Linked DNA regions of Caulobacter sp. FWC2. The protein of the gene in region 2 interacts with the protein of the main gene of each other region in a pairwise test. Links are inferred from orthologs where the notes say so. Each region holds a gene or a part of one and is shown on either strand. Other genes may lie near its edges.

What was found.
Region 1: the proteins of rho (region 2) and hfq interact in binary tests that used the Escherichia coli proteins (3 or more experiments, as listed by UniProt). The link is inferred for Caulobacter sp. FWC2 from one-to-one orthologs.
Region 3: the proteins of rho (region 2) and nusG interact in binary tests that used the Escherichia coli proteins (3 or more experiments, as listed by UniProt). The link is inferred for Caulobacter sp. FWC2 from one-to-one orthologs.

Annotation. Positions count from the first base shown.
Region 1 is NZ_PEBF01000001.1:2,357,696-2,360,688, forward strand. The notes cover bases 1-2,889. They hold hfq (RNA chaperone Hfq), read left to right. Parts: upstream 1-1,265; coding sequence 1,266-1,514; downstream 1,515-2,889. Other genes in these bases: ntrX (nitrogen assimilation response regulator NtrX), read left to right, coding at 1-245; CSW62_RS11295 (D-amino-acid transaminase), read left to right, coding at 246-1,109; hflX (GTPase HflX), read left to right, coding at 1,527-2,864; mazG (nucleoside triphosphate pyrophosphohydrolase), read right to left, coding at 2,886-2,889. Outside these bases: more of mazG, read right to left, coding at 2,890-2,993. UniProt on the Escherichia coli protein: RNA chaperone that binds small regulatory RNA (sRNAs) and mRNAs to facilitate mRNA translational regulation in response to envelope stress, environmental stress and changes in metabolite concentrations.
Region 2 is NZ_PEBF01000001.1:5,167,559-5,170,542, forward strand. It holds rho (transcription termination factor Rho), read right to left. Parts: upstream 2,225-2,984; coding sequence 776-2,224; downstream 1-775. Other genes in the region: CSW62_RS24375 (quinone oxidoreductase), read left to right, coding at 1-680; CSW62_RS24385 (CopD family protein), read right to left, coding at 2,571-2,984. UniProt on the Escherichia coli protein: Facilitates transcription termination by a mechanism that involves Rho binding to the nascent RNA, activation of Rho's RNA-dependent ATPase activity, and release of the mRNA from the DNA template.
Region 3 is NZ_PEBF01000001.1:4,416,849-4,419,910, reverse strand. What follows is about bases 1-2,958. They hold nusG (transcription termination/antitermination protein NusG), read left to right. Parts: upstream 1-1,179; coding sequence 1,180-1,737; downstream 1,738-2,958. Other genes in these bases: CSW62_RS20895 (hypothetical protein), read left to right, coding at 2,919-2,958; CSW62_RS27115 (hypothetical protein), read left to right, coding at 2,651-2,749; CSW62_RS20900 (hypothetical protein), read left to right, coding at 2,036-2,407; secE (preprotein translocase subunit SecE), read left to right, coding at 852-1,169; CSW62_RS20920 (hypothetical protein), read right to left, coding at 256-441. Also shown: more of CSW62_RS20895, read left to right, coding at 2,959-3,062. UniProt on the Escherichia coli protein: Part of the processive rRNA transcription and antitermination complex (rrnTAC). The complex forms an RNA-chaperone ring around the RNA exit tunnel of RNA polymerase (RNAP).

The DNA.
Region 1 (2,993 bases), 2.8 Mb from region 2 along the record:
TGCTAGCCGGCGCCGACCAGCCCAGCGCTGGCCACGCCGGGGCGATCGGAGCCGAGCGGATCATCGCGCTGCCGCTGCGCGAGGCCCGGGAACTTTTCGAGCGCGAATATCTAAACGCTCAGATCCTGCGGTTCGGCGGCAATATCTCGCGCACCGCCAATTTCATCGGGATGGAGCGCTCGGCGCTGCACCGGAAGCTGAAGTCCCTGGGCGTGGCCGGCGCCCGGGCGGAGGAGGAAGAGTAGATGTCGCGTTTCGCCTATGTGAACGGCCGCTTCGTGCGTCACGGCGAGGCCGCCGTGCATATCGAGGATCGCGGCTATCAACTGGCTGACGGCGTCTACGAGGTCTGGGCCGTGTTTGGCGGCAAGCTGGCCGACGCCGAAGGCCACTTCGCCCGCCTGTGGCGCAGCCTGGACGAGCTGCGCATCGCCCATCCGATGAGCGAGGCATCGCTGACCCTGGTCCTGCGCGAGGCGGTGCGACGCAACAAGGTCAAGGAAGGGCTCTGCTACATCCAGATCACCCGCGGCGTCGCCAGGCGCGACCACGCCTTTCCGAACCCGGCCGTCCCGCCCTCGATCGTCATCACCGCCAAGTCGCTGGACCGCGCGGCCACCGAATCCAAGGCCGCCAAGGGCGCCTCGGTGATCTCGGTCCCCGAGAACCGCTGGGGGCGTTGCGACATCAAGTCGATCGGCCTCCTGCCGAACGCCCTGGCCAAGCAGGCGGCCCGCGAGCGCGGCGCGATCGAGGCCTGGTTCGTCGACGACATGGGCCTCGTCACCGAAGGTGCCTCGTCCAACGCCTGGATCATCGACGCCGAGGGCATGCTGCGCACCCGCGACACCAACGCCAACATCCTGCGCGGCATCACCCGCTCGACCTTGCTGGAAGTGATCCGCGAGACCGGCCTGCCGTTCAGTGAGAAGCCGTTCACGATCGCCGAGGCCCAGGCCGCGAGGGAGGCGTTCATTACCGGGGCCGGTTCGCTGGTCACGCCGATCACCCAAGTCGACGGCGTCAAGCTGGGCGACGGAGCGCCTGGTCCGGTGGCGATCGGCCTGCGGCGCTCCTATATCGAGCGAGCGCGCCAAAAAGCCGTCTGAGATCGGAGCGATATTCGATCGACGAGCCTTCGGTCCGCGCGGTCTTGCGGAAATTTTCCCTGCGCGCTTGTCGCTTTCGGCGAAAAATCCTCTAGCATGGCCTTGTTTGTGTGGGGGGCGTGTTGCCCTCCGATAACAATGAGAGGGGAACCCCCGATGTCTGCCGAGAAGAAACAAAACCTTCAGGACACCTTCCTGAACAGCGTGCGCAAGTCGAAGACGCCGCTCACCATCTTCCTGGTCAACGGCGTGAAGCTGCAGGGCGTGGTCAGCTGGTTCGACAATTTCTGCGTCCTCCTGCGTCGCGACGGCCAGTCGCAACTGGTCTACAAGCACGCCATTTCCACCATCATGCCGGCTCAGCCTGTTCAGCTCTATGAGCCCAGCGCCGACTCCGACGACTGAATTTAGAGACGCTTGTCCAAATCCACATCCAGGTCGATTGACCACGCCGCGCCGATCCTGAAGGCGCTTGTCATCCATCCGGCGCGGCAGCTGCGCGGCCAGGCGGCCATCGAGGCCCGGGATCCCCAATCCCGGCTCGAGGAAGCCGTCGGCCTCGCGATCGCACTCGATCTCGACGTCGTCGAGACGGTGATCGCGCCGCTGCGCGCCGTCACGCCGGCGACCCTGTTCGGCAAGGGCAAGATCGAGGAATTCGCGGTGATCTGCGAGGTCGAGCACATCGACGTCGCCGTCTTCGACGACCAGCTCACGCCCATCCAACAGCGCAATCTCGAGAAGGCGCTGGAGGTGAAGGTCGTGGACCGCACCGGGCTGATCCTCGAGATCTTCGCCCGCCGGGCCCGGACCCGTGAAGGCCGTCTGCAAGTCGAGCTGGCCAGACTCGAATACGAACGCTCGCGCCTCGTCCGCACCTGGACCCACCTTGAGCGCCAGCGCGGCGGCACCGGCAATACCGGGGGGCCCGGCGAAACCCAGATCGAACTGGACCGCCGTCTGATCCGCGACAACATTCTCAAGCTCAAGAAGGAGCTGGAGGAGGTGCGCCGCACCCGGACACTGCACCGCAGCGCCCGCAAGAAGGTCCCGTATCCGACCGTCGCCCTGGTCGGCTACACCAACGCCGGCAAGTCCACGTTGTTCAACCGCCTGACCGAGGCGGAAGTCCTGGCCAAGGACATGCTGTTCGCGACGCTGGACCCGACCCTGCGCACCGTGAAGCTGCCCGACGGGCGGCCGGCGATCATGTCCGACACCGTCGGCTTCATCTCCGACCTGCCGCACGAGCTGGTCGAGGCCTTCCGCGCCACCCTCGAGGAGGTGCAGGAGGCCGACGTGGTTCTGCACGTCCGCGACGTGGCCAATCCCGACAGCGAATCCCAGGCCCGCGACGTCCAGACCGTGCTGGCCGAACTGGGCGTGACGTTCGACGAGGGCAAGACCGTCGTCGAGGTCTGGAACAAGGTCGACCTGCTTTCCGAAGACGACCGCGAGGTCGTCGAGGGTCATGCCCGGCGCAAGGAGGCCTCGGCCGTCTCGGCGGTCACGGGCGAGGGCTGCGAAGCCCTGCTGCGTCGGATCAGTGGCCTGATCGACGACTCGCCGCCGGTCGAGATCCAGCTGAAGGCCCAGGATGGCCAGGCCATCGCCTGGATCTACCGCAACGGGCGGGTGCTGAACCGCTACGACGGTCCGGACGGCGACGTCACCATCGTCACCCGGCTGGACAGTCAGGCGCTGGGCCGGTTCGAGCGCCAGTATCCCGGCGCCCTGGTCGGCACGGTCGACTAGAAGCGCCGAGGGGAAGGGCGACTAGCCCTTCTTCTCGGCCGCCTTGGCGTCGTTCCACAGGGAGTCCATTTCCGCCAGATCGGACTGGTCGGGCGTCTTGCCGCGCTCGGCCAGGCCCGCCTCGACGAA
Region 2 (2,984 bases):
CGGCTGTCCCGGCCGAGCGGGCGGTGAAGGTCCCCGACGGCGTCAGCCTGGAGACCGCGGCCGCCGTCCTGCTCAAGGGCATGACCGCCGAGTTCCTGGTCCGCCGGTGTTTCCACGTGAAACACGGCGACCTCGTTCTGGTTCACGCGGCGGCCGGCGGCGTCGGCCAGATCCTGGTGCAGTGGTGCAAGGCCCTGGGCGCGACGGTGATCGCCACCGCCGGCGGCGAGGCCAAGCTCGCCCTCGCCCGCCAACTCGGCGCGGACCACGTGATCGACTACGGCCAAGAAGATGTCGCCGCTCGGGTCGCCGAGATCACCGGCGGCAAGGGCGTGGCCGTCGTCTATGACGGCGTCGGCAAGGACACCTGGGACGCCAGCTTCAAGAGCCTGGCCAAACGCGGGATGCTCGTGACCTTCGGCAACGCCTCGGGTCCCGCGCCCCCCTTCGCGCCGCTGGAGCTGTCGGGCAAGTCGCTGTTCGTGACCCGTCCCCGGCTGTTCGACTATATCGCCACGACCGAGGAACTGGATGAAAGCGCTCAGGCGCTGTTCGACATCATCGGTTCCGGCGCGGTGAAGATCGACATCGGCCAGACCTTCCCGCTGTCGGAAGCCAAGGCGGCGCACGAAGCCCTGGAGGGCCGCCGTACGACTGGCGCCACCCTGCTCATACCGTAGGGCCGACCCCGGCCCGACCAACCTAGTACGGCCAATAAAAAAGGCCCCGGGTAACACCGGGGCCTTTCTCGTATCTGTACTGAGTCTGTTTGGACTCAGGTGTTCATCGACTGGAAGAAGTCGCCATTGGTCTTCGACTGACGCAGCTTGTCGAGCAGGAACTCGATCGCGTCCGACGCGCCCATCGGGTTGAGGATCCGGCGCAGGACATAGGTCTTCTGCAGCTGGTCGCGCGGCGTGATGAGCTCTTCCTTGCGGGTGCCCGACTTGAGCACGTCGATGGCCGGGAAGATGCGCTTGTCGGCGACCTTGCGGTCCAGGACGATTTCCGAGTTACCGGTGCCCTTGAACTCTTCGAAGATCACTTCGTCCATGCGGCTGCCGGTGTCGATCAGGGCCGTGGCGATGATCGACAGCGAACCGCCCTCCTCCACGTTCCGCGCCGCGCCGAAGAAGCGCTTCGGGCGCTGCAGGGCGTTGGCGTCGACACCGCCGGTCAGCACCTTGCCCGACGACGGGACGGTGGTGTTGTAGGCGCGGCCCAGACGCGTGACCGAGTCCAGCAGGATAACGACGTCGCGCTTGTGCTCGACCAGGCGCTTGGCCTTTTCGATGACCATCTCGGCCACCTGCACGTGGCGGGTCGCCGGCTCGTCGAACGTCGAGGCGATGACCTCGCCCTTCACCGTACGCTGCATGTCGGTGACTTCTTCCGGGCGCTCGTCGATCAGCAGGACGATCAGGTAGCACTCGGGGTGGTTGGTCTCGATCGACTTGGCGATGTTCTGCAGCATGACCGTCTTACCCACGCGCGGCGGGGCGACGATCAGGCAGCGCTGGCCCTTGCCGAGCGGGGCGACGATGTCGATGACACGACCCGAGCGATCCTTGATGGTCGGATCGGGCAGTTCCATGTTCAGGCGCTCGTCGGGATAGAGCGGCGTCAGGTTGTCGAAGTGGATCTTGTGCTTGACGTTGTCAGGCGCTTCGAAATTGATCTTCGCCACGCTGGTCAGGGCGAAGTAACGCTCGCCTTCGCGCGGCGAGCGGATGGCGCCGTCGACGCTGTCGCCGGTACGCAGGCCATACTTCCGGATCTGCGAGGGCGAGACATAGATGTCGTCCGGACCCGGGAGGTAGTTGGCTTCCGGCGAGCGCAGGAAGCCGAAGCCGTCCTGCACCACTTCCATGGTGCCCGAGCCCGAGATCTCAACGCCTTCTTCGGCGAGGGTCTTCAGGATCGCGAACATCATGTCCTGCTTGCGCATGGAGTTGGCGTTCTCGACCTCGAAGGTCTCGGCGAACGCCAGCAGGTCGGCCGGGGATTTCTCCTTCAGCTCCTGCAAGGACATGGACTTCAGGCCCAGGGCGGCGACAGCGTCGGCGATGCCGGAGCCGTCGTCCTCGCCTTCGGCCTCGGATTCCGCATCGGCGGAGGCGGCCTCGACCGTCGTATCGATATCGACGGAAGACTCTTCAGAGGTCGCCTGATCGGCGGACTCGACGTCCGAGGCGTGCATTTCGTTTTCGGTTTCTTCGGTCATGACAAGACTCAAGAGTGGGCGCGGTCCCCAAGACGGAGTCCGGCCGGTAAGACTTCGATGGTCACACCGGTCCGCCCATGCGGAAGAACCAGGCGAGCGCGTCTGTTGACGATGACGCGGATCGTTCGGGGGACGAACCTTGGAGCGGAACCGCTCGCGGGGCGCGCCAGGACGGGCGCCGGTCCGTGAAGAAGGGTTCGGAATTTCCGAACTCAAGGGATGCAAACCACGCGGGGCGCGGCTGGTCAAGCGGCGGGCGTGAAACCGTCGTCCTTCGACCAGCTCAGGATGAGGGTTTGCAGGGTCAGGCGCTCGGCGCGATCCTCGCCCGGAACCGGTCGAACGGTCAGTGGTTCAGGAACTTCGTCGTCACCGAGATGACGATGATAATCGCCAGGACGAACGGGATCTCATTGACCATCCGCCAGAACTTTTCCGAACGGACGTTCTCGCCCCGCTCGAACTTCTTGCGCGACGCCGACAGGAAGCCGTGGAAGCCATAGAGGCCGACCAGGGCGACAAGCTTGGTCGCCATCCACGGCTCGGCCAGGAAGTTCCAGCCCCGGATCTGGGCGTCGGCCAGGATCAGTCCAACACCAAACAGCGCCGTGGCGATCGAGGCCGGATTGATGATGCCCCGCAGCAGCCGGCGCTCCATCACCTTGAAGGTCTCGTCCATCTGAGAGCCCAGCTCGGCCTGGGTGTGATAGACGAACAGGCGCGGCAGATAGAGCATCCCGGCCATGAAGGCGATGACCGA
Region 3 (3,062 bases), 750 kb from region 2 along the record:
GACATCAGCAGCGCCAGTCCGGCGCCGGACCTGTCGAAGGGCGTCGCGGTTTCGCTGCGCGGCAAGGACGCGGGCAAGAACACCCAGTGCGGCCGCGAGCTGACGGACGTGAAGTGGTCGTATCTGGGCATCCAGTGCGGCGCGACCACGCCGGCCAGCGACTCGACCACGGCCGCCAAGGGCGACAAGGCCAAGCTGGCCAAGGCCGGCTAGGTCACATCCAGAGCCAGTCCCGATCGAGCGGGGCCAGGCGTCTCAACCCTCGCCGGAGCCCGGATCCGTCTCGGTCTTCGGCGAACGGGTGCTGTCGGCCGCGCCGTGAGGTTCGGTGGCCGGTCGCGGTGGCTTGCCGTCGCGGGACGGGGATTTCTGGTTCTCGTTCTCGACCTCGCGATTCGACGGACGATCGGAGGGCGAGCCGGGGTTGCTGATCGTGGGCATGGCGAAACAACGCCCCGGGCGCGGCTTTGATCCGCGTGTCGAGCCCCGCCGGCCAGGACAAAAACGGCTGTCCGGCCTTCGAAGCCGCTCAAACCTTTCCGCGCCGCTTGCCCGCCGTACGCGACCCTGCTAAATGGCGCGGCTCTGGCGACAGGACGTGGCGCGCCGAGGCTTCCCAGCCTCCCGGCGCGCTGTCTGTCTCCGGATGTCCGTCGGCCCGAAAGGGCGGTCGGTCTGCAGGAGTGTAGCTCAGCTGGTAGAGCGTCGGTCTCCAAAACCGAAAGTCGTGGGTTCGAGTCCCCCCACTCCTGCCACTATATATGTTTGACGGGTCGCTTTCGGGCCCGGCTATGGCCACCGGGCCGCTTGTCGGTCCGGGTCCAGTTTAGGAAGTCGTGAGCCTCTAGAGCATGGCCAGGAAACCGGGATCCAGCCCGTCAGCGATCAAGAACCGCGCCGCCAAGACGGCCGCGGCGATGGCGCCCGCCGGGGCCGCCGCCGCCGTTGTGGCGCCCGCGGCGCCCAAGAAGCGCACCACGCCGGCGCAGTTCTTCCGTGAAGTGCGCGCCGAAGCCCGCAAGATCACCTGGACCAGCCGCAAGGAAACCTGGATCACCTCCGTGATGGTCTTCATCATGGTGGTTCTGGCGTCGTTGTTCTTCCTGGCCGTCGACGGCGGTCTGGGCTTCGCCATCAATCAGCTCCTGAAGCTGGCGACCTCGGGATAAGATAGAGACGATGAGCACCGAAACCGCGTCCAACCCGAACCACAAGTGGTACATCGTCCACGCCTACTCGAACTTCGAGAAGAAGGTGGCCGAGAGCATCCGTGAGCAGGCCAAGAACCAGGGCCTGGAAGAGAACTTCTCCGAGATCCTCGTGCCGACCGAAGAGGTCGTCGAGATCCGTCGCGGCCGCAAGGTCAACGCCGAGCGCAAGTTCTTCCCGGGCTATGTCCTGGTGAAGATGAACCTCTCGGACGAAGCCTACCACCTGATCAAGAACACCCCGAAGGTCACGGGCTTCCTGGGCAGCGGCTCCAAGCCGATGCCGGTCTCCGAAAAGGAAGTCCAGCGCATCGTCGGCGCCATCGAGGAAGGCGTCGAGAAGCCCAAGACCGTCGTCCTGTACGAAGTCGGCGAGAACGTCCGCGTCATCGACGGCCCGTTCGCCAGCTTCAACGGCTCGGTCGAGCAGGTCGACGAGGAAAAGGCCCGCCTGCGGGTCACCGTCTCGATCTTCGGCCGCGCGACCCCGGTCGAGCTGGAATACGCCCAGGTCGAAAAGATCTCCTGATCCTTCGATCCGCTGGCGATCAGCGCCGAATCAAAAGAGCCCCGCGTCGCCAGACGCGGGGCTTTTTCGTGGTCGGCGGCATGAGTTATCCACAGGGCGTCGCGTCTTGCCGTGAGCGCGGCGGGGTATCGGGGCGTCGGATGGCGTGACGTCGTGAGCCTGTCGCGACGGCGCGGACACGGGGATTGGCCGGCTTGTATCCCCGGCCAGTCATGAGCGTTTCTGTTACCGTTCAAGGGCTTGGCCAAAAACGACGGTTTCTCGTCATCGGCGTTCGCGGCGGCCGCATGCTAGGGTCATGAGCCCGACCCGAGACCCCAGCGCCTGGTGCGCCGCCTTGCAGGCCAAGCTGATGGCCGCCCTCGACGCCGCCTGGGCGCTGATCGAGGCCAGCCCCGACCCCGCCGTGGTCGCCCAGGCCCGCCTCAAGGCCCGCGCCTGCGGCCAGCTGGCCGCCGACGCCCGCAAGATCGCCGGCATGGTCCGCGCGGCCGCACCGGCCAAGGCGCGGCCCGAGCCGGCCATTCCGGACGATCTCCTGGAACGCCTCGAAGCGGCGGCGATCCAGGCCCTGGTCCCCGAGGCGCCGGAGCCGCAAACCAAGCCCCCCGCCGCCCAGGCCGTCGCCATGCGCGCGGCGCTCCAGAAGCTGGGACGAAAGGGGCGGTAGACGGCGGCTATCGGCGCCCGCGCTTCACAAAGACGACGATGAGCGCCCCACCGACCGCCACGAAGACCGCGATCCAGCTCGCGGGTGAGAAGTCGGACATCGAAGCCTCCAGTGCGGGTCGTGAAAGCGTGCGGCCTTCCCTCTCGCTAGGCAAGACCGAAGACCGCTCGAAAGCGGACGTTCCGAAAGACAGGGGAGGGTGGGGAGCGGACATGCTCCCTCTCCCATAGGGAGAGGGCTGGGGTGAGGGGTTACAGCGCTCGACGGAGTGCCGGCACGCCGTCAAACCTCGTAACCCCTCACCCTCCCACCGCTTCGCGGCGGGTCCCTCCCTCTCCCTAAAGGAGAGGGGCTCAAGATCGCCTAAGGGTCGAAAGCGGCTATCGGCGCCGACTCCGACAGCAGACCTGGCGTTCACTCGCGTGGAGCGGACGGCCGTAGTCTACCAGGGGTGGTTAACCGCTCCCAGATGGGGCACCATCACGGAGGGTCTTCAGTGACGGGGCGGTCCATGAACTGGATTTCGGCAAAGGCGTTGGCGCGCTTTCTCGGTTCGCTTGCTCTGGTCGTCCTGGCGCCCTTGACGGTCCACGCCCAGGCCACGTCGCGAACCTGTTCCGGGCAAGCTGGGGAGACGCCGGGGCCGGCCTGCCTC